3 regions of the Afipia sp. DC4300-2b1 genome follow, and region 2 is predicted to be linked to each of the others. Evidence: predicted binding sites of a transcription regulator. Region 2 holds the regulator's gene; each other region holds the start of a gene.

Region 1 (10,040 bases), on a different contig from region 2:
CCGATGCTGTCGATGTCGGTGATGAAAGCCAGCAGCGGCGACAGCTTTTGTCCGCCCTTCATCAGGCCGAATTCAGCGGCCTGCTTGATGGCGTTGATGGTGTCGCCGCCCGCATTGGCGAGACCCACAACCTTGGCTTTCGATCCCTGTGCCTGCAGCAGAAAAGATGAGAAGTCCGACGTGTTGAGCGGATGCTTGACGGTGCCGAGCACCTTGCCGCCCATCTTGGTGACGACAGCGGAGGTATCCTTCTCGAGATCCTGTCCGAACGCATAGTCGGCCTGAAGGAAGAACCAGGTATCGAGTCCGGTCTTTACAGCCGCGAGGCCGGTGGAATTTGCCTGCCCGAACGTGTCGAAGACATAATGCACGGTGTAGGGGCCGCAGGCCTCGTTGGTCAGACGGACCGACCCCGGGCCGTTGAACATGATGATCTTGCCCCGCGCCTTGGCGATCTCGTTGGCCGCCAGCGCGGTCGCAGACGCCGCGACATCGACGATCGCCTCAACGCCCTGATTGTCGAACATGTCGCGGGCAATGCTCGATGACAGATCGGCCTTGTTGAGATGATCCGCTGCGATGATCTCGATCTTGCGGCCCAGCACTTCGCCGCCGAAATCCTCCGCGGCCATTTTCGCCGCCGTCTCGCTTCCGGTGCCGGTGATGTCGGCATAGAGGCCGGACATGTCGAGGATCGCGCCGAGTTTCAAAGGCGGCTTGCCTTGCGCCATCGCGGCGGTTGAGCCGATCACGAGCGCAGATGACACGAGGCTTGCGAGGATTTTCTTCAATGTTGTCTCCCGTTGTCGATGGCGCGCCTTCCCCGGCGGCATCTTTGGTTGCTTTCATCATGGCGCAACCCTGACATCGCGGCAAGCAACCGCCCCTGCAAATGCCATCGGTCGACGCGCGTGCGGCTTGACTCACACGTGTCAGCCGCAACACATTCCGCAGGTCGAAACTGGTTTGGTGCCGAACTCGCTTCGGCGTGCCCGCAAGGCCTGACAGCGTGGTGATGAACCGCCGCATCCCGATCACATTCTGCTGCGCGGTGCTGCTGACCGCGGGCAGTGGCGGCAGCCTTCGCGCCGCATGCGAGTTCGCGCTTCAGGGCGAAGGCCGCGTCAGCGGCGTGCTCGACATGCGTACGTTTCGTCTCGGCGACGGACGCGAGATACGTCTCGCCGGCATCGAGCCCGCAGGGGACATACGCGCGCGCGGGAAGGAAACTCTGGCTTCCCTGATCGATGGCCGCGATGTGACACTGCGCAGCTCCGACGACGGGCCGGACCGTTATGGACGTCAGCATGCCTTCGTCTTTCTGAAAGACATGGAGACGCCGATCCAGTCCGAACTCCTGGTGCGCGGTGAAGCGCTCGCGTCGCCTGTCACGGACAGATCATGTTCCACCGCGCTGCTGACCGCCGAGGCTGCCGCCCGCGCCGCGAGGCGCGGCATTTGGGCCAGTTCCGCTGCCATAAAAAACGCGGAAAGCACCGACGATATTTTGACGGGAGTTGGACGTTTTACCGTGGTGGAAGGAACGGTTTCATCGGCCCGTTTGGCCGGAGCGGTATTTTACGTCAATTTCGGGCGGCGATGGACACGGGACTTTGCCGCGACTATTTCAAGGCGCATGATGCCGGCGCTGGAAAGCGCCGGGATCGACCTTAAGTCTCTGAAAAACAAGAGAGTTCGGGTTCGAGGCTGGATCGAGAAGCGTGGCGGGCCAAGGATCGAGGTCACCTACGCGGGGCAGATCGAGGTAATTGCTGCGGCGGACGTGGCCGCGAACGGCACGATGCCGAGGGACGAGGGCAAATAGCGGCGTGGCGATACCTGCCAACCGACGCGAAACCAGGAACCTCAGCCGCGTTTTTGCGGCCGCTTCGCTGTGCGCGTCATTGGCGCTGGGCGCCTGCGGAGACCTTGGCCGGTTCCAGACCGCGTCAAGCCCCGGTTTCGCTCCCGTCAAACCGAACAAGCCCGCGGCCCAGACGCCGGCCACCGAGCGCGAACACAGCCGCATCATCTCATCCTACGGCGGATCGTATGACGATCCGCGGCTGGAAGCGCTGATCACCAAGACCGTCGATCGCCTTGTCGCGGCCTCCGAGCGGCCTGATCTCACCTACAAGGTGACGATCCTGAATTCCGGCGCGGTCAACGCCTTCGCGCTTCCGACCGGGCAGCTCTATGTCACGCGCGGCCTGATCGCACTCGCCAGCGATACGTCCGAATTGTCTTCCGTACTCGCCCACGAGATGGCGCATGTGCTCGCCAAGCATGCGGCAATCCGCGAAGACCAGGCCAAGCAGGCCGCCGTGGTCACCCGCGTCGTCGCCGATATGGGCAATGACCCCGATATGAACGCGCTGGCGCTGGCCAAGACCAAGCTGACGATGGCGAGCTTTTCGCGCGCACAGGAATTCGAAGCCGACGGAATCGGTGTCGGCATCTCGGCGCGCGCCAAGTTCGATCCGTTCGGCGCGGCGCGCTTCCTCACCGCGATGGAACGCAACGCAGCGCTCAAGGCCAGCCGTGCGCCGGCCGATCCGCGCTCGCTGGACTTCCTGTCGTCACACCCGGCAACGCCCGAGCGTGTCCAGAATGCGCAGGCCAACGCACGGCAATATTCATCGCCCGAAGCCGGCGAACGCGACCGCGACACCTATCTCTCCGCCATCGACAATCTTGTCTATGGCGAAGATCCCAGCGAAGGGTTTGTGCGCGGACGCCGCTTCCTGCATCCCAAACTTGGCTTCACGTTCCAGGTGCCGGACGGCTTCGTGCTGGAGAACACCGCGCAGGCCGTCGTTGGCGTTCGCGAAGGCGGCACCCAGGCGATGCGCTTCGACGTGGTGCGCGTCCCCGCGGAGCAGTCGCTTGGCGACTATCTCAATTCCGGCTGGATGGAGAATGTCGACAAATCCTCAACCGAGGACACGAGCATCAACGGCTTTCCGTCCGCCACCGCGACGGCCAGCGGCGATCAATGGCAGTTCAGGATTTACGCCCTGCGTTTCGGCAGTGATGTCTACCGCTTCATTTTCGCGGCGAAGAAGAAAACACCCGAGGCCGATCGCAGCTTCCGCGAAACGGTGAATTCATTCCGGCGTCTGACGCTTGCCGAGATTCAGGCCGCGCGGCCGCTGCGGATCAAGATCGTGACCGTACAGCCCGGTGACACCATTGAATCGCTGGCGTCCCGGATGCAGGGCGTCGATCGTCCGGTTGACCGGTTTCGCGTTCTGAACGGTTTCGACAGCCGCTCAACGGTGAAGCCGCGCGATCGCGTGAAGATCGTCGTGGATTAGGCATGATCCCGAAAGTGAGACCCGGCGTTGTGACAACGTCACGCCCTGACAAATAATTCTCCATAAAAAAGCCCGGCTCCAAGGCCGGGCTTTTCATTTCAATTGTTGTCGACGAGATCAGGCCGCTTCGTCGGCCGATACCGAGTCATCTCCCTCGTCGCCCTCATCAGCGTCGTCGGAAACTGCGTCGGCGCCCGCATCGGCATCAGCCTTGGCTGCGCCGCGGCGGGGGCTCTTGGCGAGATTCGACTCGATCTCCTTGACCGCCTCGGTTTCCGTCACGTGCTGAACGACGGCGATTTCGCGCGACAGGCGATCGAGCGCCGCTTCATAAAGCTGACGTTCGCTGTAGGACTGCTCTGGCTGCGACTCCGAACGGAACAGGTCGCGGACCACTTCGGCAATCGCGACGATGTCGCCCGAATTGATCTTTGCTTCGTATTCCTGCGCACGGCGCGACCACATGGTGCGCTTGATGCGCGCACGGCCCTTCAGGGTTTCCAGCGCGCGCTTCACCAGCGAGGGATCCGACAGCTTGCGCATGCCCACATTGGCGACCTTCGCCGTCGGCACCCGCAGGGTCATCTTGTCCTTGATGAAGTTGATGACGAAAAGCTCGAGCCGCGCACCCGCGATTTCCTGCTCTTCGATCGCAAGAATCTGGCCGACGCCATGCGCCGGATACACGACGAACTCGTTGGTCTTGAATCCCTGACGCTGGGTCAGCGGCTTCTTCGGCTCTTCCACGCGCGGTGCGGCCGCAGCCGGCTTCGCGGCGGGCTTGCCGGCAACGGTCTTGACAGGAGCCTTGGCGACAGGGGCCTTCGACACCGTCTTCGCAGGCTTCGCAGCGGACTTTGCCGGGGCCTTCGCAGACGGCTTTGCAGTTTTTTTGTTGGGCATTGTGCTTCTTTTGTTTTTTGAGGTTGGGGCGGATGCGCGAGCATCCTTTTTCGGCGCGCTGCGAATCGCAGACGCCTTCTTGGTGCCCTTATCCTTGGAACCCTTGTCTTTTATTTTGGAGTTCTTTTTGTGACGCAATTTGTCTGACACAGCGCCTTTGCGTGGAAACGCCACGCCCCTGTTCAATGGTTTCTCGGGGAACCCGTCAGTCCTAACCGGGACACAAAAATGGGGTTCGGCTCTTGAATGTGCCCAAAATAGCACATTTCCCGCAAAAATCAATGATTTATGCCCTGCGACGCCTTCCGGACGGCGTCCGGCAGGCCCTCATCGCTGGGTAGGGTTAAAAGTTAGCCGTGCCGGGGGGCGGCGTCAGCAAGCCAGATCAGTCGCCTGAGCCCGGATTGGCAGAAAAATATTTGTCGAACTTGCCCTCGACGCCGTCAAATTCCTTGGCGTCGTCGGGCGCGTCTTTCTTCTGGGTGATGTTGGGCCAGGACTTGGCGTATTCCGCGTTCACCTCCAGCCACTTCTCCAGGCTGGGCTCGGTGTCGGGCTTGATCGCGTCCGCCGGGCATTCAGGTTCGCACACACCGCAGTCGATGCATTCGTCCGGATGGATCACCAGCATGTTCTCGCCCTCGTAGAAGCAATCCACGGGGCAAACTTCCACGCAGTCCATGTACTTGCACTTGATGCAGTTTTCAGTGACGACGTACGTCATCCAAAGCTCCGGAAGGTCTAAATTTTCAGTTTGGCGTAGCGCAGGATGTGCATCGCCGCAAGGGAAGTTCTGCCCGTAATGAGAGGCAACTAGTTACTCGGGAGGCGTTTGTAAATCAGCGTAGATTGCGCGTCCCGCAGCCGCATCCCCTCGCCGGTCCACGAATCCGGTGATCTTGAGCACACGAACCCGGCTGTCGAGCACGATGGTGAGGACGTCGTCTGCCTTCACCGCATGTCCCGGTGACGTCTGGCGCATACCGTTGATGCGAACGCGCCCTTTTGCGACCAGAGCCGCGGCATCGACCCGGGTCTTGACGATCCGCGCGTGCCACAGCCACTTGTCGAGGCGCTGACGATCCAAATTATTCCTTGCGGTTGCCCGCAAGCTGCTCCTTGAGCGCCGCCAGCTTTGCAAACGGCGAGTTCGGATCGGCGGGACGATCGCGCTCGCGCGGCGTGGCGCTGGTCGCGTAGGTGCGATGCGAGCCGCCGCTGCGGTCGCGGTCATCCTTGCGCCCGTCGCGGCCGCGCTTGTCGAACTTGCCCTTGCCGCGCTCCTGATTGCGGTCCTTGCCCTTGAAGCCTTCGCGCGGACGGCCGCCCTTGTCGTCACGCGGCGGGCGCGCCTGCGCGGCATCTGCGCCTTCCGCGGCAACCGCCGGAGCGTCGGGGCGTGGCCGGCGATGCTCGTTGTTACGGTCGCGGCGATGGCGGCCATGACGCTCGCGCTTGTCATCGCCGGAAGCGGCTTCACCTTCGGCTGCGGGAGCGGCGGATTTATCCGGCCCCTTGTAGCGGCTGCGATCATGACGCGGACGGCGCTCGTCCGAACGTCCGCCCGGCCGCCAGACTTCGACCAGGACCGGTTCTGCAGAAACCGGCGCCTCAGTCGCAGTCTGATCGGATGCAACGTCGCCAGCAGGCGCTTCAACAGCCGCTGTTTCAGTGGCTTCGGTGACAACGGCCGGCTCGGAAGATGTCTCAGCGGCGGCTTCCGCCACAGGTTCTGAGGTTTCCGATGGCGGCGCGAAGTTCACTTCAGGCAAGCGCGACGCGGATGTATCCGCAGGAACGGATTCGGCAGAGGGCACCGCCTCAGTCGTCGCGTCGTTCGTAACATCTGCGATCGAATCGGTTGCCGCGGCAACTTCGGGCTCGGCAACGACCGCTTCGGAGACCGAAGCGGTGTCCGCTGTTTCAGCCGTCGCATCAGCCACGGTTTCCGCAGCGACTGGCGGCGCGACAACCTCCGGCAGCGGCGGACGCTTCTCCATGCGATAGCCGAGCGCCTTCAGGATCGAGGCAAAATCTTCGCCAGCGGAGCCCGTGAGCGATGTCATGGCCTGTGTCGCCGTGAACGAGCGGCCGTCGAACGCGCCGGCCGGCTTGTCGCCGGGCGAACCAGGACGCCACGACAGCGCAGGGCGAATAAGATCCGCGAGACGTTCCAGAATATCGACACGCACCGCGCGGTCGCCGCACAGCTTGTAGCCGAGCGTGCGGTAGGCCTCCTGATCGAGCGCCTTGTCCGCCGGGAACGAGGTACGGCCGCTTGCCGCCAGATGCTGCGCACCGGTCAGTGCCGACCAGTCCACGTTGTCGCGCTTCAGTCCCCACAACAGCGATGCCAGACCGCGCGCGGCCGGCTTCAACAATGCGGGGAGAAAAATGTGATAGGCGCCGAACCGCACGCCGTACTTGCGCAGGCTCGCGCGCGACGGCTGATCGAGATCCTTCATCTCGGCAGCGATCCTCGGCCGCTCCAGCACGCCGAGCGCCTCGATCAACTGGAAGGCGATGCCGCGCGCGATGCCGGTGACATCCTCCGCCTTCGACAGTTCGAACATCGGCCCGAGAATTTTTTCGATATGCGTCTTCAGCCACAGATCGAGCCGCGTCTGCACGGCCTCGCGTGACGGGCCAGTCAGCCGTTCGTCCGCAATGATGCGGATACGCGGATGCAACGCATCGTCGGCCGCGACAAGCTTGGCGACGGCGTCGCCGGTCCAGCGCAGCGTTCCATCGGACGCCAGCACGAACTGTTCGTCCGGTGCCTTTGAAAGCTTTTCGGCGCGCGCATCGATTTCACCGGCCAGCGCCTTGAGCGCCGCGGCCTGCAAGGCCTTCGCATCGGAGCCCGCTTCAGCGGACTCCGGCGCGAACATGAATCCGTCGAGACGGCCAATCATATGGCCCTCTACGATCACTTCGCCCGTCTTCCCAATCTCAGTATTCAGCATCGTGTTTTCCCGCAAGCGCCGCATCAATACACTGGTCCGGCGATCAACGAAACGCTCAGTTAGCCGTTCATGCAGGGCATCCGACAATTTATCCTCGACGGCGCGGGCAATTGCCTGCCAGCGCTCGGGGTCCACCAGCCAATCGGGACGATTTGCCGCGAATGTCCAGGTCCGTATCTGGGCAATCCGGGCCGATAACGTGTCGATATCGCCGTCTGTGCGGTCAGTTTGTGCGATCTGGGCCTCAAACCAGTTGTCCGGAATACGGCCCTTCCGCATCAAGAACCCATACAGCGTGGTGACAAGTTCGGCATGGGCGGCCGGCGACAGCTTGCGGTAGTCGGGAATCTGGCAGGCTTCCCAGAGCCGTTCCACGGCCGCCGCGCCCTTGGCCATATCCCGAACATCTTCATCACGGGCCGCATGGTCGAGCACGCGGATGTCCTCGGCGATCGGCGCGCGGGTCAGGGCTTCATGGTTCGGCGTCAGCGCCAGCGAGACCTGGAGCGCGCCCAGCGAGGAGAAATCCAGCCGCGCGTTCCGCCACTGCAACATCTTTACGCTGTCGAACGTGTGGTTCTGAAGCGCATTGACCAGTTCGGGCTCGAACGGCGCACAGCGCCCGGTGGTTCCGAACGTCCCGTCGCGCGTCGCGCGGCCGGCGCGGCCTGCGATCTGCGCGAACTCGGCGGGTGTCAGCCGGCGGAACTGATAGCCGTCGTATTTGCGGTCCGACGCGAACGCCACATGATCGACATCGAGATTGAGGCCCATGCCGACCGCATCGGTGGCAACGAGATAATCGACATCGCCGGACTGGAACATGTCCACCTGCGCATTTCGGGTGCGCGGCGACAATGAGCCCAGCACAACGGCAGCGCCGCCGTGCTGACGCCGGATCAGTTCGGCGATGGCATAGACTTCATCCGCCGAGAACGCGACGATAGCAGTTCGCCGCGGCTGCCGGGTGATCTTGCGGTCGCCGGCGAATTCGAGTTGCGACAATCGCGGCCGGGTGACGATGTTCACGCCAGGCAGCAGCCGCTCGATGATCGGCCGCATCGTGGCCGCGCCAAGCAGCAGGGTTTCGTCCCGTCCGCGCCGGTTCAGAATCCTGTCGGTGAAGACGTGACCGCGCTCGAGATCAGCCGCGATCTGGATTTCGTCGACGGCCAGAAACGACACATCGAGATCGCGGGGCATCGCCTCGACGGTGGAGACCCAATAGCGCGCATGAGGCGGCTTGATCTTTTCTTCGCCGGTGATGAGCGCGACCGCGCCCGCTCCGGCCCGCGCGGCGATCTTGTTGTAGACCTCGCGCGCCAGGAGACGCAGCGGCAGACCGATGATGCCCGACGAGTGGGCCAGCATCCGCTCGATGGCGAGATGGGTCTTGCCGGTGTTGGTCGGGCCCAGCACCGCCGTAACACCGGCTCCGGGGGCGCGCTCATTCGAAAACAGCGGAACGGAAGACGACAGAGGCATAATCGAGAGGTCCGCATGACGCACACGACGCGGACGCCGCAGCAAGTTTGAAGGAAGTGTCTCACAATGCGACGCTTTTCGCGCCGCGACTTAAGGTTTGGAACGGTTAAGGAACGAAAGAAGCCCGAATCGCTGACTCGCAGTGAGTCTGCCCAGATCGCCTCAACATGTCGCACAAACCAATAGATGGCGATACTAGATGAAGTTTGAAGATGCTCCGCGCGCGGCCAGATTTGAATGAAATCGTTAAATCCGGAGTCGAATCGGATTGGCCGGAGAGTCAACACGATTCACGGTGAGATTCGTTCCTGAATCATCCTCGCGGCGGTCAATGCTGGCCGGGTTTGTCAGTTCGTCTTGGCCGTCTTCTGCACCGAGATGAACTCCGTCGCCTCGATCATGCCGGTGCCGAGCGGGGTCGGAATTGTAATTCTGAAAGGCGCCAGCACCCGCGTGCCGGCGATGGGCGCAAACCATATTTCCATGTTGCGCTGGGCGGCCACGTACTTGATCGAGGCGCGATCCGGGACGTAGCCCGCGATCGGCGTGAAGTAGACGGCACAGACCACAACCGGGCCGTGATAGCCCTTTTCAGCCTTCACAGCTTCCATGCGCTTGTATTCAAGGCGCAGATCGTAGCGCATCCTGCCGTCGAATACCGACAGCGTCTTGCGGCAGGCCTCGGGGCCGACCGGATCACCGGTGCCCGCAACCTTCAGCAGCGCACCCGTCATCGGATCAAGAACATTGCGGCGATGCGCCTCGGTGACCGGAATCCGATCCGGATTCTCGTCGGGCTTCGGCTCGATGGATGAATCCTTGATATTGCCGCCGCCCAGCGTGATGCGGATGACTTCCGCCTTTTTTCCGTAATTGACCGTCGAAATATAGCTCAGCGGCGCGAACTGGCCCGCTGTGATGCGTCCCTGCGAGGTGCCGGTGCCATTGCCGCCGCCGATGGATTTCATCAATCCGGTGGTGGCGCCGCTGACGGCTGCCGAATACTGATCCTCGGACACATCGACGACCCAGGCGCCCTTGCCGATCGGAAGGCCCGCGAGCGTTGCTTCATACTTGGCGTCCAGACGGCCCTGGGCGCTGGCCGGGCAGGCAGACATCGCCAACAGGCCCGCTACGGCCACAATACCCAGACAAAGCTGGGTTTGGGCGGTCCGGGAGAGCATCCAAGAAAGCTTTGGGAACCGGGGCATTGCCGACGAAATCCTGCTGACCAGCGATTGACCGGAGCCACCGGGCGCAGCGTCTGCGGGACTTGTTCCCGAATAGGCCGCGAAAGTCGTATCGATAGCCTCAGATATCTGTCTGGTCACGGATTACGTCGATTATATGTTAGGAAATCACTGGTTTG
Region 2 (10,040 bases):
TCGACCGCAGGCCGCGACTTCATCCGCGATATTGTTGCCGAGGACCTGGCTTCGGGCCGTGCAAAGGGCGTGGTGACCCGCTTTCCGCCTGAGCCCAATGGGTATCTGCATCTTGGCCACGCCAAATCGATCTGCCTGAACTTCGGGATCGCCGAGGAGTTCGGCGGGCGCTGTCATCTGCGCTTCGACGACACCAATCCGACCAAGGAGGAACAGGAGTACATCGACGCGATCGAGCGCGATGTACGCTGGCTGGGCTTCGACTGGGGCGAGCATCTCCATTTTGCGTCGGACTATTTCGAACAGCTTTATGCCTGGGCGCAGCACCTGATCCGCGCCGGCAAGGCCTATGTCGACGATCAGACGCAGGAAGAGATCCGGCTGACCCGCGGCACCCTGACCGAGCCCGGACAGAACAGCCCTTTCCGCGACCGGTCGGTTGAGGAAAATCTCGACCTGTTCGGCCGGATGCGCGCGGGTGAATTTCCGAACGGCGCGCGCGTGCTACGCGCCAAAATCGACATGACGTCGGGCAACATCAATCTGCGCGATCCGGTGCTCTATCGTATCCTGCACGCGCATCATCCGCGCACGGGCGACGCGTGGAAGATTTATCCGAGCTACGATTTTGCGCACGGCCAGTCGGATGCGATCGAGCACATCACGCATTCGATCTGCACGCTGGAGTTCGAAGATCACCGTCCGCTTTATGACTGGTGCCTTGAAAACCTGCCGGTGCCATCGCGGCCGCATCAGTATGAATTCGCCCGGCTCAACGTGACCTACACGCTGCTGTCCAAGCGCGTGCTCACAGAACTGGTGCGCGGCGGCCATGTGTCCGGCTGGGACGATCCGCGCATGCCGACGCTTGCGGGCTTGCAGCGTCGCGGCATTCCGGCGGAAGCGCTGCGCGAGTTCGTTAAGCGCATCGGCGTCGCCAAGGCGAACAGCACCGTCGACCTCGGCATGTTCGATTTCGTGGTGCGCGAGGTCCTGAACAAGACGGCGCCGCGCCGCATGGCCGTGCTCAATCCGCTCAAGGTGGTGATCGAGAATTATCCGGAAGGGCAGAGCGAAACGCTCGAAGCCGTCAATCATCCCGACGATCCGTCGCAGGGCACGCGGCAGATTCCGTTCGGCCGCGAGCTTTACATCGAGCGCGACGACTTCATGGAAGACCCGCCGAAGAAATTCTTCCGCATGGCGCCGAGCCGCGAAGTGCGCCTGCGCTACGGCTATTTCATCACCTGCCGCGAGGTCATCAAGAATGCGGCGGGCGAGGTGGTCGAACTGCGGTGTACCTACGATCCTGCGACCAAGGGCGGCAACGCGCCTGACGGACGCAAGGTGAAGGCCACTATCCACTGGGTGAGCGCGGCGGATGCCGTGCCGGCGGAGGTGCGGCTTTACAACCTGCTGTTCACGACACCGCAGCCTGAGGCCGCGAACTTCGCCGCGCAGATCAATCCGCAGTCTCTGGAAACCGTGACCGGGATGCTGGAGCCCGCGCTGGCCAGCGACAATTTCGACGGAGCCTTTCAGTTCGAGCGCCAGGGTTATTTCGTTCGCGACAAGGATTCTACGCCCGGCAAGCCGGTGTTCAACCGCACCGTCGGCCTGCGCGACAGCTACGCCAAGGCTGCGGGCTGATCGAAGCTCGTATTCCGCATCCGTTCCGCTGTTCATCACCGGATCGCTTCCGATACCATTGCGGGAGCGATAACGAAGCGGCACGGCAGGTTGCAGATGGATCGTCTCGAAGCAATGAAGGTGTTTGTCACGGCGCTGGATGAGGGAAGCCTCGCCGGTGCAGGACGACGGCTCGGGCGGTCACCGGCAGCGGTCAGCCGGGCCATTGCCTTTCTTGAGCAGCATGTCGGCGCTGAACTGCTTCATCGCACCACGCGTACGATCAAGCTGAGCGAAGCCGGTGAGCGTTATGCCGTGGCGTGCCGGCGCGTTCTCGTTGAGCTTGAAGAGGCGGATCTGTCCGCGGCGGGTGAGCGTGCCGCTCCGCGAGGCGTGCTGACGATCACGGCGCCGCCGATCAGCGGCGAAGAAATCCTGCGCCCAATCATCACCGCCTATCTCGACGCGTTTCCGGGTGTCTCGGTGAATCTGCTGCTGCTCGACCGCCATGCCAACCTTGTGGAAGAAGGTATCGACATCGCGCTTCGTGTTGCCGAACTTCCGGACTCCGCAATGGTCGCGGTACGGGTCGGGGGAGACGTTAAGCGGGTGGTCGCCGCGTCGCCGCGTTATCTCGCCGCCCATCCTCGCATCGTCGAGCCCGCGGATCTGACCAAACACAGCATTGTCACCACAACACACATGGGGCAGGACACCTGGGTCTTTCCGCCATCTCCGGGGAGTTCGATCGCGCGATCTGTGCACTTCAAGCCCCGGTTTCTCGTGAACAGCGTACGTGCAGCGCTTGGCGCTGCGGTGGATGGCCATGGTGTGACGCGTCTCTACACCTATCACGTTGCCGAACGCGTCCAGGATGGATCGTTGAAGCTCCTGCTGCGCGATGCCGAACCCGCAGTCCTGCCGGTCAATCTCGTGATGCCGCAGGGGCGGCTGACGGTGCCAAAGGTGCGCACATTCGTTGATTTTGCAGCGCCCCGCCTGAAAGCCGAATTTGCCAGGCTGTCTGCGGAAGCCGGAACGATGAATTCCTGAACCCTCGCCATTCTTTCGGCCGGCGGAAGGATGTCTGCCGAACGTCGGCAATTCTGCCGCCTCATGGGACGCCATAGAACGATGAGCAACGGCCCGCGGGCCAGCCAGCAGCAATATCGCCGCTGGAGACATCATCGAGGCACACCATGAGCAACGCACAGAAGGTCGCAATTATCACCGGCGCATCGCAGGGTATCGGCGCCAGCCTGGTCAAGGCCTACCGGGAACGCAACTATCGGGTCGTCGCGACATCCCGCTCAATCAAGCAGGGCAGCGATCCCGACGTTGTGGCCGTCGCCGGCGATATCGGCGATCGCGCCACAGCCGAGCGCGTCGTCAAGGAAGCCATCACGCGCTTTGGACGGGTCGACACGCTGGTGAACAATGCCGGCATCTTCATCTCCAAGCCGTTCACCGAATACACGGCCGAGGACTTCAATTCGAAGATCGCGACCAATCTCGCCGGCTTCTTCCACATCACGCAGCAAGCCGCGGCGGAAATGCTGAAACAGGGCTCCGGTCATATCGTCAGCATCACCACGAGCCTGACCGACAACGCGACCGCCATCGTGCCCACGGTGCTCGCCAACCTCACCAAGGGTGGCATCAATTCGGCGACCAAGGCGCTTGCCGTTGAATACGCAACCAAGGGCATTCGTGTGAACGCCGTGTCGCCCGGCATCATCAAGTCTCCGATGCACGCCCCGGAGACCCACGAGTTTCTTGCCGCCCTTCATCCGGTGAAACGCATGGGCGAGATGCGCGATATCGTGGACGCGGTTCTCTACCTTGAATCCGCTGGCTTCGTGACCGGAGAAATCCTGCACGTCGACGGTGGCCAGAGCGCCGGTCACTAACGGAGGCTGTCATGCCGATTGTCACGATCCAGGTTACGCGCGAGGGATCCGGCCCCGGCCGGACCTCCGTCACGGCGGAAGAGAAGGCGCATCTGATTGCCGGCGCCAGCCAGCTTCTGCTCGACGTCCTCCACAAGCCGCTTGAATCCACCTTCGTCGTTATCGAGGAGGTCGACACGGACAACTGGGGATGGGGCGGCCTGCCCGCGCTCGAATACCGCAAGCAGCGCGCCGCCAGCGGCAAATAACCGGGACTGAGGCCGCCACCGCCTGGCGGCCTCAGTTTTCCGGCAAAATCGAACAGCGCATTCTGCATCCGTTCCGCTATCCAGCCTGATCGCTTCCGCTAGCATTGTCTCGGCGATGCCGGAGCGGCGCGATGGCGGGCGGGGGCGGCGAAGACCGGGAGCGATCCCGAGAGAGATCCCAAGGCCGGGCGGGGCGCGCCGTCGGCCGAGCTGTTTCTTGGCCGCCGCGCAGTGCCGTGCCTGCCGCCGCCGGCTTCACGGAAAGCGCATCGTCATTCCTCATCGGAAAAGCCCGAAGCTGGATCGCGGCGGAAGCCGGACCGGGCCGGTTGCTGCCATGGGTGCCGGTCGCGTTCGGCGCGGGCATTGCGATCTACTTCGCTGCTGACCGTGAACCCGTGGCGTCGGTTGCTGGCGCGACGGCTGTTGTGTTTTGTGCGGCGGCATTCCTCGCGCGGCGAAGCCGCATCTTTCCTTTCGCGGTGATGCTGGCCGCACTGGCGGCGGGGTTCGCCACAGCCACGCTGAAGACTGCGCGCGTCGCCCATGGCGTGCTGGCGCGACCAATGTTTTCGGTGACAGTGAAGGGATTTGTCGAAACCCGTGACGAGCGCGAGCGCACCGATCGTTTCGTGCTGCGTGTGGAAGAGATGGAGTCGCCGCGCGGTGTTATGAAGCTGGAGCGCGTGCGGCTGTCGGTGAAGAAGGGGACAGCGCCCGCCGTCGGCAGCTTTGTCGAACTGAACGCGCGATTGCTCCCACCGCTCTCGCCGCTGCGTCCGGGGAGTTACGACTTCGGCCGCGACATGTACTTTCAGGGCATCGGCGCGTCGGGCTTTGTCATGGGCGCGATCAGGACGGTTGATGCTCCACGCAGCGGCGGCGCCTATCTGCGCTACGCCGCCACGATGCAGGGGATGCGGGATGCCATCGACGCGCGCATTCGCAGTGTCGTCTCCGGCGATAACCGCGCCATCGCCACGGCGCTGCTCACCGGCCGGCGCGATGCGATTTCCGCGCCGGTCAACGACGCGATGTTCATTTCAGGACTGGGCCATGTGCTGTCGATTTCCGGCTATCACATGGCGGTGGTGGCGGGCGTGGTGTTCTTCGCCGTGCGCGCGCTGCTCGCGCTGTTTCCCGCGCTCACCGTGACATTTCCGATCAAGAAATGGTCCGCCGCCGCAGCGCTGATCGCCGCCGCTTTCTATCTGCTGCTGTCGGGGGCTGAGGTCGCCACGCAGCGTTCGTTCTTCATGACGGCGGTGGTGCTGATCGCGGTGATGGTCGACCGGCGCGCGATCACGTTCCGCACGCTCGCCGTGGCGGCGATGATCGTGCTCGCGATCGCGCCGGAGGCGCTGGTACACCCAAGTTTCCAGATGTCGTTCGCGGCGACGCTTGGCCTCGTGGCGCTGATCCAGATCGGCATGCCGAACCTGTTTGCCTCGCCCGACAATTCGCAGGTGGCGCGCGCGGCGCTCTGGGGTGGACGCGAAATCACCATGCTGGCGCTCGCGTCGCTGGTGGCCGGGTTCGCGACCATGCCCTACGCGGCGTTTCATTTTCATCGCGTGACGCCTTACGGCGTGCTGGCCAATCTCGCGGCGATGCCGGTGGTCTCGATACTGGTGATGCCCGCAGGGCTGCTCGGGCTGCTTGCGATGCCGTTCGGCTTCGACGGCGTGTTCTGGCGGCTGATGGATGTCGGCATCGGATGGATGGTGGCGGTGTCGCAATGGGTGGCGGCGCTTCCCGGCGCGATCGGCCAGATCGCGTCATTCGGCGCCGGGGCGCTGGCCTTGATGAGCGCAGGCATTATTGCGCTCGGTTTGTTGCGGACGCCATTGCGATGGACGGGAGCAGGGCTCATCGCACTGGCAACAATCTGGGCGCTGACCACGCCGCAGCCGGACATCCTTGTTGCGGGAGACGGCACCTCGGTCGCGGTGCGCGGGAAGGACGGCAGGCTGCGCCTGATGCGCACCGGAAAGGATGCTTTCCTGTCACGCGAATGGCTCGCAGCCGACGCCGACATGCGCAAGGCAACCGACGCGTCGCTGACCGATGGCGTTTCGTGCGACCCATCTGGATGCGTGGTGCAGGCGGCGGACGGCTCGACCGTCGCGCTGACGCTGAAACCCGATGCGTTCGCGGATGATTGCGTACGCGCAGCGGTCATCGTGACACTGCGTCAGTCGCCCGCCGATTGTGCGGCCATGGTGCTGGATAAGGAGATGCTGCGCAGGCGCGGCACACTCGCCCTGCGCAAAACCGCAGACGGCTACGCGATCACGGCCAACAAGCCGCGCGGCGTCGACCGTCCGTGGTCACCGGCAAATGCCGATGATGACATCGAAACACCCGCTGTACGGTCAAGCCGTCCCGCGCAGCCTGTCGATGCGACGCCGGCAGAGAGCGATCTCCAGCCGGACGATTGATCCAGCCATCATTCCGGACAGGCCAGCAAATTCAACGGGCAAGTTTCTGGATTCCGGGTTCGCTCGCAAAAGCTCGCGCCCTGGAATGAAGGAACCCGAAAGTCTCAGTACTTGCGGACAAGCCCGATCAGCTTGCCCTGAATCCGCACGCGGTTGGGCGGCAGGATGCGAACTTCATAAGCTGCGTTGGCCGGCTCCAGCGCGATGGACGCGCCGCGGCGGCGGAAGCGCTTCAGGGTGGCTTCTTCCTCGTCGATCAGCGCCACCACGATGTCGCCGGTGTCGGCGGTCTCGTTGCGCTGGATCAGCACGGTGTCGCCGTCGAGAATGCCGGCTTCCATCATGGAATCGCCGCGCACTTCGAGAGCGTAGTGTTCGCCGGAGCCGAGCATGTCGGGCGGCACGCTGATGGTGTGGCTGCGGGTCTGCAACGCCTCGATCGGCGTACCGGCTGCGATCCGGCCCATGACCGGCACGGCAACCGGGAAGCTGGCATCCTCATCAGGACCGAGGGACGGAGCCGACCGGACCTTGCCGAGGTTGCCCTCGATGACGCTTGGCGTGAAGCCGCGGCGGGCGCCGCCGGGGCTGGCACTCGTTTCGGGAAGCTTGATGACCTCGATGGCGCGGGCCCGGTTGGCGAGCCTGCGGATGAAGCCGCGCTCCTCAAGGGCGGTAATGAGCCGGTGGATGCCGGACTTGGACCGCAGGTCCAGCGCGTCCTTCATTTCGTCGAAGGAGGGCGGAACACCAGCTTCCTTGAGCCGCTCGTTGATGAAGCGCAGAAGCTCGTATTGTTTGCGTGTCAGCATCTGAATTGGTCCCCGATCCCAAGGATCTCAAGAATTCCCGCGTTCTGATCCGAAGCCGCGCCTCTCTGGATCCCCACCGAGAACAAATGGAAAGGGACACTCAGGAGTAGCGAGTCACTCGAAACAAATCATGAACGAACACTATCTGTTCCATATGTGTTCCGCAACCCCTTAATTTCACGTCAACGACGGGGCCCGTGTGATCGGGATTGTCAGTCCGGCAGCCGCAGGATCGTGCAGGGCGAGCCGGCGGGGGCCGCGGGCGCGAATGGCGGACGGACGATCAGTGCATTCGCTTCGACCAGTTTTGCCACCAGCGAACTGTCCTGCGCGCCCACCGACGTGGCGACGGGTACACCGTCGCTGCCGGCTGTGACGCGCGCCCGCAGGTAGTCCTGCCGCTTGTCGTTGGCGGGCAGCTCGCGCCCAAGCCTGGCTTGCTCGAGTGGATGATCGATCGTGGTTCGCCCGGAGAGCGAACGGATCAGCGGCACCAGAAACAGGAAAGCGCAGACGTAGGACGACACGGGGTTCCCGGGCAGGCCGAGCACGCGCATCGCCCCGAGCCGTCCGTTCATCATCGGCTTGCCGGGCCGCAGCGCGATCTTCCAGAAGGCCATGTCGAAGCCTTCGGTTGTCAGCGCGGCCTGAACCAGATCGTGATCGCCAACCGATGCGCCGCCGGTGGTGACAAGAACGTCTGCTCCAAGATCGCGCGCGCGCCGGATGCCGCCGGAGGTTTCTTCGAGTGTGTCGCGCGCGATGCCGAGTTCGATCACGTCCGCGCCTTCGCTGCGCGCGAGTGCAGCCAGCGCGAAGACATTGCTGTAGACGATCTGACCGGGGCCGGGTGTCGTGCCCGGAGGCACCAGTTCGTCGCCGGTCGCGAGGATCGCCACCTTGGGACGGCGGTGCACCGGCAACCGCGGGTGGTTCATGCCGGCAGCCAGCGCAAGGGCGCGGTCGTTGAGCAGAGAGCCGCGCGGCAGGAGCACGTCGCCCTCGCGGAAATCGATACCGGCGGGGCGGATGTTTTTTCCTGCGGTAATAGCTTCGTTGACGAGGACGAACTCGCCGTCACGCGCGGCGTCTTCCTGAATGACCACCGCGTCCACGCCGCCGGGAACAACGCCGCCGGTAAAGATGCGCGCAGCCTGTCCGGCGCCGATGCTTTGATTGAACGGCCGACCGGCAGCGACTTCGCCGATCACCTTCAGCCGCGCGCCCGGCACGGCATCCGTCGCGCGCACCGCGTATCCATCCATCGCCGACAGCGCGACGGGAGGCTGGGTGCGCAGTGCTGCGATATCGCGAGAGAGCGTGCGATGAAACGCATCTTGGAGCGCAACCGTCTCTTCGGGCAACGCAGTGGCGTCCTTGAGAACGGCGGCATAGGCCTCGGCGACCGGCATCAGCGCCATGGTGCGATCCTCAATAGTCCGCCAGATAGTGGCCGGACTTGCCGCCCTTTTTCTCGACCAGACGGATGGCGTCGATCTGGATTCCGCGCTCCACGGCCTTCACCATGTCGTAGATGGTGAGGCAGGCCACCGACACGGCGGTTAGCGCTTCCATCTCGACGCCGGTCGGGCCTTTCACTTTCACCGTGGCACGCACGCGGCAACCCGGCAGCTTGGTGTCGGGCGTAATGTCGAGCGTGACCTTTGAGAGAGCCAGCGGATGACAGAGCGGAATGAGGTCGGAGGTCCGCTTCGCCGCCATGATGCCCGCGACGCGCGCGGTGCCGAGCACGTCGCCCTTGGCGGCGTTGCCCTTGATAATGAGGTCGAGCGTCTTGCGGGTCATGATGACCTGGCCTTCGGCCACCGCGACGCGCTCGGTATCCGGCTTGGCGGAGACGTCGACCATGCGTGCTTCACCCTTGGCGTCGATATGGGTGAGGGCGGCGACTGCTTTCGTCTTTGATGTCTTTTTTGCCACGGTTCAGCGCGTCCCGGTGGCGCGTTGCGCATCGCTGCGGGCGAGCAGGGTGCGCGTTGCAGCCGTCACATCGGCCTGACGCATCAGGCTCTCGCCGACGAGAAAGGTGTTCATGCCGACGCGCGCAAGACGGGAGAGATCCTCCGGCACAAAGATGCCGCTTTCGCCGACACTGATGCGATCCTTCGGGATCAGCGGAGCGAGTTCTTCACTGGTGGCGAGCGTCGTCTCGAAGGTGCGCAGGTTGCGGTTGTTCACGCCGAGTAGCGGCGACTTCAGCTTCAAGGCGCGGTCGAGTTCCTCGCGGTTATGGACTTCGAGCAGCACGTCCATGCCATGCGCGAATGCGGCATCCTCGATATCTTTCGCCGCAGCATCGTCTAGCGCGGCCATGATAATCAGGATGCAGTCCGCGCCATGTGCCCGCGCTTCCGCCACCTGATAGGTGTCGTACATGAAATCCTTGCGCAACACCGGCAGCGAGACGGCCGCGCGTGCCGCAACCATGAAAGCGAGCGATCCCTGGAACGATGGCGTATCGGTCAGCACCGAGAGGCAAGCCGCGCCGCCCGCCTCGTAAGCTTTGGCAAGAGCAGGCGGATCGAAGTCGGCGCGAATGAGTCCCTTCGACGGCGAGGCCTTCTTGATCTCGGCGATCAGTGCGTAGTCGCCGTTGGCGTGCTTCGCGCGAATGGCTTTGGCAAAGCCGCGCGGCGCGGATGCGGCCTTGGCGCGCGCCTCGACCTCGGCGAGCGGAAGCGCGCGCTTGGCCGCGGCGATTTCCTCGCGCTTGTAGGTTTCGATTTTATCGAGGATGTCCGACAAGGGTATTGGCTCCTCAAGCATTGGAGACGGCGACAAGGCGCTTGAGCCTGTCCGCCGCCGCACCAGTGTCCAGCGCCTTGGCGCCGAGCGCAACGCCTTCCTTTAGGTCCCTGGCCTTGCCGGCGACCACGAGGGCAGCGGCGGCATTCAACAGCGCGACGTTGCGATAGGCGTTCTGTTTGCCTTCCAGAACATCGCGAAGCGCCCTGGCGTTGGCCTCGGCATCGCCACCCT
Region 3 (10,040 bases), on a different contig from region 2:
CCTCAAACTGATCCGTTCAACTTGACTTGCCGCCGCCAAATCCCGACAAAAGCGGCATCCAAAACTGCTTTTCCCCCAAGGAACACCGATGTCTCTCTCCGCGCTTGAAAACACGCTCAATGCCGCCTTCGAGGCCCGCGATACCGTCAACGCCAATACCAAGGGCGAGGTGCGCGACGCCGTGGAGCTGGCGCTCAACCTGCTCGACAAGGGCGAGGCGCGCGTGGCCGAACGTCAGGCCGACGGCAAATGGCATGTCAACCAGTGGCTGAAGAAGGCGGTGCTGCTGTCCTTCCGTCTCAACGACATGGCGCCGATCACCGGTGGGCCCGGCGGCGCGCAGTGGTGGGACAAGGTACCCTCGAAGTTCGAGGACTGGGGCGAGAACCGTTTCCGCGATGCCGGCTTCCGCGCCGTGCCGGGCGCGATCGTCCGCCGTTCCGCCTTCATTGCCAAGAACGTCGTGCTGATGCCGTCGTTCGTCAATCTCGGCGCCTATGTCGATGAAGCGACCATGATCGACACCTGGTCCACGGTCGGCTCCTGCGCCCAGATCGGCAAGCGCGTGCACATCTCCGGCGGCGTCGGCATCGGCGGGGTGCTCGAGCCGTTGCAGGCCGGTCCTGTGATCATCGAGGACGACTGTTTCATCGGCGCGCGTTCGGAAGTCGCCGAAGGCGTTATCGTGCGCAAGGGCGCGGTGCTGGCGATGGGCGTATTCCTCGGCGCATCGACCAAGATCGTTGATCGCGAGACCGGCGAGACCTTCATCGGCGAAGTGCCGGAATATGCCGTGCTCGTTCCCGGAACGCTGCCGGGCAAGCCGCTGAAGAACGGACAGCCCGGCCCGAACACCGCCTGTGCCGTGATCGTCAAGCGCGTCGACGAGCGCACCCGCTCCAAGACCAGTATCAACGAACTGCTGCGGGACTAAAAGGTAGAGCGCGTCACGCCTTCAATGTCATTGCCGGACTTGTTCCGGCAATCCCGACAACGAAGGTGTGGCGCCCTCTTGATCGAGATCACCGCGAGCAGATTGGATTACGCAGTCTACGACTGCCATGCCCGGTGATGAAAAGTTTGGGAAACCAATGTCGACCGACGCCCTCTCCATCGCCCGTGATCTGCTGCGCTGTCCCTCGGTGACGCCGGCGGACGCGGGCGCGCTCGGTGTGCTGGAGAAGCTGCTCGGCGATGCAGGGTTCGAGGTACATCGCGTCACCTTCTCCGAACCTGGCGCGGCCGACATCGACAATCTCTATGCACGCATCGGCACGGAGGCGCCGCACATCACCTTCGCGGGCCACACCGACGTGGTGCCCGCCGGTGACGAAGCGGCGTGGAGCCACGGCGCATTCGCCGGCGACGTCAAGGACGGCATGCTCTATGGCCGCGGCGCGGTGGACATGAAGGGCGGCATCGCCTGCTCGGTTGCCGCCGTGCTGGAGTATCTCGCGGCCAATGGCGGCAAGGTGAAAGGCTCGATCTCGTTCCTGATTACCGGCGACGAGGAAGACATCGCCGTCAACGGCACGATCAAGCTTTTGCAGTGGGCGGCGGATCGCGGCGAAAAGTTCGATCACTGCGTCCTTGGCGAGCCGAGCAACGTCAACGAAATGGGCGACACCATCAAGATCGGACGGCGCGGCTCGCAATCCGGCACGATCATTGTCGATGGCGTGCAGGGTCATGTCGCCTATCCGCACCGCGCCTCCAACCCGGTGCCGGATATCGCGGCGCTGATCGTCGCATTGAGCAGCGATCCGCTCGACAAGGGTACCGATCACTTCCAGCCGTCGAATCTCGAATTCACCTCGGTCGATGTCGGCAATCCGGCCTGGAACGTGATTCCGGCGCAGGCGCGCGCGCGCTTCAACATCCGCTACAACGACTGCCACACCCGCGAATCCCTCCGCGCGCTGATCGAGGAGCGCGTCACCAAGGCGAGCGGCAACCGCATCAAGGCGCATGTGGTCTGGGAGCCGTCGAACGCCGACGTGTTCCGGACCAGGCCGGGGCCGTTCACCGATCTCGTCATCGCCGCCATCGAAGACGTGACCGGCCGCAAGCCCGAGCTGAACACCGGCGGCGGCACCTCGGATGCACGCTTCATCACGCATTATTGCCCGGTGCTGGAATTCGGCCTTGTCGGCCAGACCATGCACCAGATCGACGAACGCACGCCGGTGTCCGATCTCGAAAAGCTCACGAAGATCTATCGCGGCGTGCTGGATCGCTATTTCGCATGAATGACCCGGACATGAGCGGACATATCGTTGTTCTTACCGCCATCGATACCGAACTGAACAAGGCCCGCGCGCCGGAAGGTGTCGAGGTGATCTACACCGGTGTCGGCAAGGTCAATGCGGCGAGCATCGCGACGCTGGCGGTGATGGCGCTACAACCGAAGCTGATCATCAACTACGGCACCGCGGGCAAGATCGCGCACATCCACAACGGTCTCGTGGAGGTCGCGCACACGGTTCAGCGCGACATGGAAGCGATGCCGCTGGCGCCGCGCGGGCGCACGCCGTTCTCGCCGGAGATGGACCGGCTGTCGTCCGGTCACGGGACCGTTGTCTGCGGCACCGGCGACAGCTTCGTGACCTCCGTCGATCCGTGGCTGGTCGAGAACAACATCGACATCGTCGACATGGAACTGTTCGCAATTGCCCATGTCTGTCAGCGCCACAACGTGCCGTGGCGCGCGTTCAAGTTCATCACCGACGCCGCCGATGAGAACGCCGCGGATCACTGGAACGAGAATGTCGCGGGTGGCGAGGACCTGTTCTGGGAAGTGATGAAAGATATAGCGCGATAGTCGCTTCGTACCGTCATTGCGAGCGAAGCGAAGCAATCCAACTTCTCAGATGTGCCGACAAAGAGTGGAATGCTTCGTCGCTTCGCTCCTCGCAATGACGATGTACCGAACTAATACTCCACCCGCACCAGATAGAGGCCGTCCGGCGGCGCGACGGGACCGCAGGCCGTGCGGTCGCGCGCTTCGAGCGCACGGCGCATGTCGCCGGACGTCCAGCGTCCATGGCCGACCCAGACCAGCGAGCCGACCATCGAACGCACCTGGCTGTGCAGGAACGAGCGCGCCGAGGTCGTGATATTCACGTCATCGCCGTCACGCGTCACATCGAGTGCGTCCAGCGTCTTCTCCGGCGATTTCGCCTGGCATTCGGTGTCGCGGAAGGTGGTGAAGTCGTGCTTGCCGACCAGCACCTGCGCGGCTTCCTGCATCGCCGCGACATCAAGCGGCCGCGGCACGCGCCACGCGTGCCCCGCTTTCAGCGCGAGGTTCGCCCGGTGATTGACGATGCGGTAGATGTAGTGGCGCTTGGTCGCCGAAAACCGCGCATCGAAAGTTTCCGGCACGATCTCGGCGGACAGCACGCCGATGGGGTGCGGGCGCAGATGGGCGTTCAGCGCATCGCGCACGCGATCGGCCCTGTAGTCCTTTGCCAGATCGATATGCGCCACCTGCCCGAGCGCATGGACACCGGCATCGGTGCGGCCTGCGCCATTGACCCGCACATCCTGACCGGTCATCGCCTTCACGGCATCTTCCAGCGCGCCCTGCACGGACGGGCCCTTGTCCTGATACTGCCACCCCCAGAAGGGAGCGCCGTCATATTCGATGAGGAGCTTGTAGCGGGGCATCAGCTCACGCGCGCCGGAGGCTTGAGGGGCGTGCCGTTGAGAAACGCCTCGGCCTTCATCGGCGGCTTGCCGGCGCGCTGCAAGTCCAGGATGCGGATCGCGCCGTCGCCGCAGGCAATGGTCAGGCGATCGTCGAGCACGTCGCCCGGCGCACCGGAGCCTTTCGCCAGTTCACAGCGCAGCACCTTGATGCGCACCGGTTCGCCATCGATGGCGATTTCGAACCATGCGCCGGGAAACGGCGACAGGCCGTGGATATGCCGCAAAACCTCATGCGCGGATTTGGTCCAGTGGATCCGCGCCTCGGCCTTGTCGATCTTGGCCGCGTAGGTGACGCCCTGCTCGCTTTGTTTTGTGAGTTGCAGCCCGCCGCGCGACAGTCCGCCCATCGCACGCACCATCAGGTCCGCGCCCAGCGGCGCCAGCGCATCGTGCAGATCCTGCGCGGTCATGGCGTCAGTGATCGGCAGCCGTTCGGCCATCGCGACATCGCCGGTGTCGAGCCCGGCGTCCATCTTCATGACCATCACGCCGGACTCGGCATCGCCGGTCATGATCGCGCGCTGGATCGGCGCGGCGCCGCGCCAGCGCGGCAGCAACGACCCGTGCAGATTGAAACAGCCGAGCGGCACGGCATCCAGAATATTCTGCGGCAGGATCATGCCGTAAGCCACGACAACGGCGGCATCGGCATTGTGCGAACGGAATTCCGCCTCCTCTTCCGGCGTCCGCAACGTCTTCGGCGTCAGGACCGGAATGCCGAGTTGCCGCGCCGCCTGCTCCACCGGGGTCGCCTGCAACTTCATGCCGCGTCCGGCGGGCTTTGGCGCGCGCGTATAGACTGCCGCAATCTCATGGCCGTGGTCCGCCAGCGCCAGCAGGGTCGGCACCGCGAAATCCGGCGTGCCCATGAAGATCAGACGAAGCGGCATGAGAAGCTCCGGCTTATTTCGCCGCGAGCTTGGCGGCCTTGGTGAACTTCTTCATCACGCGATCGCGCTTGAGCTTTGAGAGATAATCCACGAACAGCACACCGTTGAGATGGTCGATCTCATGCTGGATGCAGGTGGCGTAAAGCCCGTCGGCTTCCTCCTCGTGCATCTTGCCGTCGAGATCCATAAAGCGCACGCGCACCCGCGCCGGCCGCTCGACCTCCTCATAGTATTCCGGGATCGAGAGACAGCCTTCCTCATAGACCGACATCTCTTCGGACGAGGACAGGATTTCCGGATTGATGAAGACGCGCGGCTCCTTCTCCCCTTCCTTCTTGGAGAGGTCCATGGTGATCAGCCGCAGCGGCACCGCGACCTGGATCGCGGCAAGGCCGATGCCCGGTGCGTCATACATGGTCTGGAACATGTCGTCGGCAAGCGCCCGGATTTCGGGCGTGATCTTTTCGACGGGCTTCGAGATCAGCCGGAGCTGCTTGTCGGGAAGAATGATGATGTCGCGATTGGCCATGGGCGCGATGTAATGGGAGCGCCCGCCGCGGTCAAACCCGGCGTGAGGTCAGGCGCTTGGCCGGGGACGAATGCTGTTAACCGGCGATTAACCATAAAAATCAGGGAGTTATTAACCATAAAATGTTCCCTATTCGTTCGCGTCGCGTGCCGAATCGGGTTACAAAGGGGGCATGAACGAGATCCTTTTCATGGCCGGCGATGTGCCGGTTCACGTTGGCGCCGCCCTGATTGCATTCGGCGTGCTCGCGCTGCTGTTGTTGCTAACCATCGCCATCGTGATCGCGCGCTCAGGCCGAAAGGGCGCGGAGGCTGCCATGGCGCAGGCGGTGCGCGCGGACGAGTTGGAAGAGCGGCTCGCAGAAGTGCTGCGCATGCAGAACGAATCCACCGGCCGGGTCCATGAAATGGGACAGGCGCTGGTGGGGCGTCAGGCGGAAATGGCCCGCGCCGTCAACGAACGGCTGGATTCGGTGACGCACCGCGTTGGCCAGTCCATGGAGCAGACCACGCGCAACACGATGGACTCTCTGCGCGTGCTGCACGAGCGCCTCGGCATTATCGACAACGCGCACAAGAATCTCACCGACCTCACATCGCAGGTGACGACCCTGCGCGACGTGCTCGCCAACAAGCAGTCGCGCGGTGCATTCGGCCAGGCGCGGATGGAAGCCATCGTTCAGGACGGCATGCCGAAGGACTCCTATGCCTTTCAGCACACGCTATCGAACCGGACTCGCCCCGACTGCGTGATTTTCCTGCCCGATCAGCGCCCGCTCTGCGTCGATGCAAAATTTCCGCTCGAAGCCTTCACCGCGCTCCGCGATGCGCGCAGCGACGAGGAAAAGAAAGTCGCCACCCAGCGGCTGCGGCAGGACGTGATGAAGCACGTCAACGACATCGCCGAGAAGTATCTCATTCCCGGCGAGACACAGGATACGGCGCTGATGTTCGTGCCCTCGGAATCGGTCTACGCCGAAATCCACGATGGCTTCGACGATGTGATCCAGAAGGCCTACCGGGCGCGGATCGTGCTGGTGTCGCCCTCGCTTTTGATGCTGGCGATCCAGGTGATGCAACAGATCCTGAAAGACGCGCGGATGCGCGATGCCGCCGACCAGATCCGCACCGAGGTCATGCATATGTCGGACGATCTCGGCCGGCTGCGCGACCGCGTGCTCAAGCTGCAGAAAGATTTCGGCAATGTGAATGAGGACGTGCGCCAGATCCTGATTTCGGCGGAGAAGATCGAAAAGCGCGCCGGGCGTATCGAGGAACTGGACTTCAGCAAGAGCAGCGAGCCTGCAGACGCGACGCGCGTGGTGTCCTCCAGCGACCTGTTTCCGCCACATCCCCTGCGCAAGCTGCAGGCGGGGGAGTAATCGTCGCAATCGGGATTTACCCCCAACCCCGGCGCTCCGCGCCGACCCTCCCCACACGGGGGGAGAAGAAAGACTTTGCTCGCCGCGCCTCTTATCCCTCCCCTGAATGGAGAGGGTGGCTGACCGGAGGTCAGCCGGGTGGGGTGACCGGCCAAGAATCTGCTAACACCGCTGCATGACAGTTCCTGACACAGCGAAAGCCGAAAGCCCTCCCCGCGCTTCGTGGCGCGAGGCATTTGCAGTCTATCTGCAGAAGCGCGTGCTGATCGTGCTGTTCCTCGGCTTCTCGTCGGGACTGCCGCTGGCACTGTCAGGCTCGACGCTTCTGGTGTGGATGCGGGAGTCCGGTGTCGATCTCGGCACCATCGGACTCTTTGCACTGGTCGGCACGCCCTACACCCTGAAATTCCTCTGGGCACCGCTGGTTGACGCGCTGCATGTGCCGCTGCTGACACGCCTGCTCGGACGGCGCCGCGGCTGGCTAGTGTTCGCGCAATTGCTGCTGATCGCCGCGATCCTGCTGCTGGCGCTGACCGATCCGGCACGCTCGCCGTTTTATGTCGCGCTCGGTGCGCTGCTGGTCGCGGCCGCGTCGGCAACGCAGGATATCGTGGTCGATGCCTTTCGCGTCGAAAGCCTGCCTGAGAGCGAGCAGGCCGCCGGCATGGCCTCGTATGTCGCTGCCTATCGCGTCGGCATGCTGATCTCCACCGCCGGTGCGCTGTTTCTGGTCAGCGGCTTCGAAGCCACCGGCCTCACCAAGCCGATCGCATGGATGTGGGGCTACATCGCGATGGCGGCGATGGTGCTGATTGGGATGATTGCCGCGCTGGTCGCCACCGAGCCTGAACAGTCGCGCCGCGCCGAGGAAGCGACCTCCGGCGAGAGCGCCATCACCCGCGTCATCACCGCCGCAGTGGGCGCCTTCACCGAATTCCTGACGCGGAAAGACGTCTGGGCGGTTCTGGCGTTTGTCATTCTCTACAAGTTCACGGACTCGTTCTCGGGCACCATGACCGCGCCGTTCGTGATCGATCTCGGCTTCACCCGCAACGACTATGCCGCCATCGTCAAGGGCGTCGGACTTGCCGCGACACTGATCGGCGGATTCGCCGGCGGCTTTCTCGCCCGCGCATGGTCGCTGGAAGCGTGCCTGTGGATTGGCGGCGTGTTGCAGGCGATCTCGAATCTCGCCTTCGCGTGGCTTGCTTACGTCGGGCTCAACCAGTGGGCGCTGGCGCTGGCGATCACGGTGGAGAATTTCACCGGCGCGATCGGGACCGTGATCTTCGTCGCCTATCTCTCTTCGCTGTGCCAGAGCCCGCTACACACCGCGACCCAGTATGCGCTGCTCACCGCGTTCGCAGCCATCGGCAGAACCTATCTCTCCGCAGGCGCGGGTTATGTCGCGCAGGCCACCGGCTGGCCGGCATTCTTCGTGCTCAGCGTGCTGGTCGCGGTGCCGAGCCTGATCCTGCTGGCGTGGCTGCAGCGGCGCGGCCACTTCAAGACGCTCGGGCAACGCAAGAACGTAGCGGCATAGCCGCAACGGACAGCCCAATCAGGCCGCTTTCTTCTTCGATGCCTTGCTAACCAGCGCCGCAACCGGCCCGATGGTCTTGCCGACCATCTTTCTGTAGCCCGCCGCATTGAAATGCTTATCGCCGCCGCCCACGGTGAGCGCTGGATTCTGATGATCCGCCACATTGTACACCGGCGGGCGGATCACATACGTGTCGATCCCCTTCGCCCGCAGGCGGCTGACGATGCCCGCGACATTCGCCTGAACTTCCGCCATGCTTACTCCACGGCGAATATCGTTGATCCCGATCCAGATCACCGCCACCCGCGTGCCGGAAGGAACAGCCGAATCCAGACGTCCAGCAAGGCCGGAGCTTGTATCGCCGTTGATGCCGCCATTGCTGACAGTCACGTTCAGACCTCGCGCGTTTAGCGCGGCCTGAAGCTGACTCGGATAGTTCTCAGAGGGAGAGATGCCCTTGCCGTAAACGTTGCTGTCGCCGATCACCGCGACCTGCACCTGCGCGCGTGCGGAATGCACGGCCACCGGAGATGCGAGGAAAAAACCCGCAACGATAAAGGAAACGAACAGATTGAGCCGCAATGACATAACCCGCCCCCCAAAACTGATTTCCAAAATCAGCAGACTAGGGCGGGCGTCCGAATATCGTCAAGCACGTCAGTGCTTGGTCACGACGCTCCACTTGGTGACGACGGCGTCGCTCAACTGCCCGGCGGCCTGCGCGCAGGCCATCTCATTGGCCTTCAGCGCGATGCTTTTCCCGATAAAGGGCTTCAGCGCCGCGGCTTCTGCGTCGCTGTTGGTCACGATCTGAAATGTTTCGGGACCGGTTTCCAGATTGCACATACCCGACGGTGGCGGCAAACGGCGCGGTTCGCTGGTGAGCTGATACGTAATGACCCGCTTCTTCTTCGGTCCAGAACGCATCGCGGTCAGTTCGCCGGACAAGACTTCGCCAGCGTTGATCGGCTTCGCCTTCTGCTGCGCCATCGCGCCGGATGATGAGAGCATTGCAAGGCATACGGCCAGGCAGCCAGCGGTCAGTTTTGCCGGGGCATTCACGAACAGTCGGGAGATCATGCGGTTTCCATTTGAGTTTCAGAACAGTGTCCGCTGCCGCATGGCGGCCGACAGCGTTCCTTCGTCGAGATAATCAAGTTCCCCGCCGACCGGCACACCGTGCGCCAACCGCGTGACCTTGACGTTGGCATCCTGCAACAGGTCGGTGATGTAGTGCGCGGTGGTCTGGCCATCGACGGTTGCATTCAGCGCAAGGATAATTTCCGTCACGCGCGGATCGAGCGCGCGCTGCACCAGTGCATCGATGGTCAGATCCTGCGGGCCGACGCCGTCGAGTGGCGACAGCGTGGCGCCGAGCACGTGGTAAAATCCATTTGTGGCATGAGCGCGTTCAAGCGCCCACAAATCCGCGACATCCGCCACCACCACGATGATCGAGGGATCGCGCCGTGCATCGGTGCAGACCGTGCAGGGATTCTGCGTATCGATATTTCCGCAGGTGTTGCACACCTGGATCTTCTCAATCGCCACTTGCAATGCCGCCGACAGCGGCGTCATCAGGGCTTCGCGCTTCTTGATCAGATGTAGCGCGGCACGCCGCGCCGAGCGCGGGCCAAGCCCTGGCAGCCGCGCCAGCAACTGGATCAGCCGTTCGATTTCCGGACCTGCGACCGAGGAGACCATCAGAGCATTTTCACGTTAAGAAGGCGCATCGCGGCTCTAGCCGAGACCCAGCCCCGGAGGCAGGCCGAGGCCGCCGGTCAGCGCCTGCATCTTTTCCTGCATGGCGGCTTCGGCCTTGCGGCGCGCATCGTTCTGCGCCGTCACCAGCAGGTCTTCGAGAATCTCGCGCTCGTCGGCTTTCATCAGCGACGGATCGATCTTCACGGCCTTCACTTCGCCCTTGGCGGTCATGCGCACATTGACGAGACCGCCACCGGACAGGCCTTCGACCTCGATGGTGTC

The links. Region 2 encodes LexA, which represses DNA repair genes until DNA is damaged. Its sites were predicted from a motif close to TGTTCNNNNTGTGTTCNG; they were not measured.
Region 1: a site for LexA is predicted at 8,770-8,787, ahead of ACP7AL_RS03785 (helicase-related protein). Genes of this name have one in related genera too.
Region 3: a site for LexA is predicted at 5,254-5,271, ahead of ACP7AL_RS03345 (DNA recombination protein RmuC). Genes of this name have one in related genera too.

What each region holds. Positions count from the first base shown of each region.
Region 1 is NZ_JAFCSX010000001.1:751,386-761,425, forward strand. It holds gene ACP7AL_RS03755 (ABC transporter substrate-binding protein) at 1-731, opposite strand, end outside; gene ACP7AL_RS03760 (thermonuclease family protein) at 1,016-1,825, shown strand; gene ACP7AL_RS03765 (M48 family metalloprotease) at 1,830-3,317, shown strand; gene ACP7AL_RS03770 (CarD family transcriptional regulator) at 3,435-4,220, opposite strand; gene fdxA (ferredoxin FdxA) at 4,606-4,944, opposite strand; gene ACP7AL_RS03780 (RNA-binding S4 domain-containing protein) at 5,038-5,307, opposite strand; gene ACP7AL_RS03785 (helicase-related protein) at 5,309-8,671, opposite strand; gene ACP7AL_RS03790 (DUF3108 domain-containing protein) at 9,019-9,855, opposite strand.
Region 2 is NZ_JAFCSX010000005.1:78,035-88,074, forward strand. It holds gene ACP7AL_RS19980 (glutamine--tRNA ligase/YqeY domain fusion protein) at 1-1,650, shown strand, start outside; gene ACP7AL_RS19985 (LysR family transcriptional regulator) at 1,747-2,682, shown strand; gene ACP7AL_RS19990 (SDR family NAD(P)-dependent oxidoreductase) at 2,829-3,539, shown strand; gene ACP7AL_RS19995 (tautomerase family protein) at 3,551-3,787, shown strand; gene ACP7AL_RS20000 (ComEC/Rec2 family competence protein) at 3,919-6,228, shown strand; gene lexA (transcriptional repressor LexA) at 6,333-7,040, opposite strand; gene glp (gephyrin-like molybdotransferase Glp) at 7,253-8,461, opposite strand; gene moaC (cyclic pyranopterin monophosphate synthase MoaC) at 8,472-8,981, opposite strand; gene trpC (indole-3-glycerol phosphate synthase TrpC) at 8,985-9,806, opposite strand; gene trpD (anthranilate phosphoribosyltransferase) at 9,820-10,040, opposite strand, start outside.
Region 3 is NZ_JAFCSX010000001.1:662,432-672,471, forward strand. It holds gene ACP7AL_RS03310 (pyrimidine 5'-nucleotidase) at 1-11, shown strand, start outside; gene dapD (2,3,4,5-tetrahydropyridine-2,6-dicarboxylate N-succinyltransferase) at 89-934, shown strand; gene dapE (succinyl-diaminopimelate desuccinylase) at 1,092-2,249, shown strand; gene ACP7AL_RS03325 (5'-methylthioadenosine nucleosidase) at 2,246-2,821, shown strand; gene truA (tRNA pseudouridine(38-40) synthase TruA) at 2,932-3,669, opposite strand; gene fmt (methionyl-tRNA formyltransferase) at 3,669-4,601, opposite strand; gene def (peptide deformylase) at 4,615-5,130, opposite strand; gene ACP7AL_RS03345 (DNA recombination protein RmuC) at 5,303-6,511, shown strand; gene ACP7AL_RS03350 (AmpG family muropeptide MFS transporter) at 6,687-8,054, shown strand; gene ACP7AL_RS03355 (GDSL-type esterase/lipase family protein) at 8,073-8,642, opposite strand; gene ACP7AL_RS03360 (hypothetical protein) at 8,712-9,134, opposite strand; gene recR (recombination mediator RecR) at 9,153-9,758, opposite strand; gene ACP7AL_RS03370 (YbaB/EbfC family nucleoid-associated protein) at 9,795-10,040, opposite strand, start outside.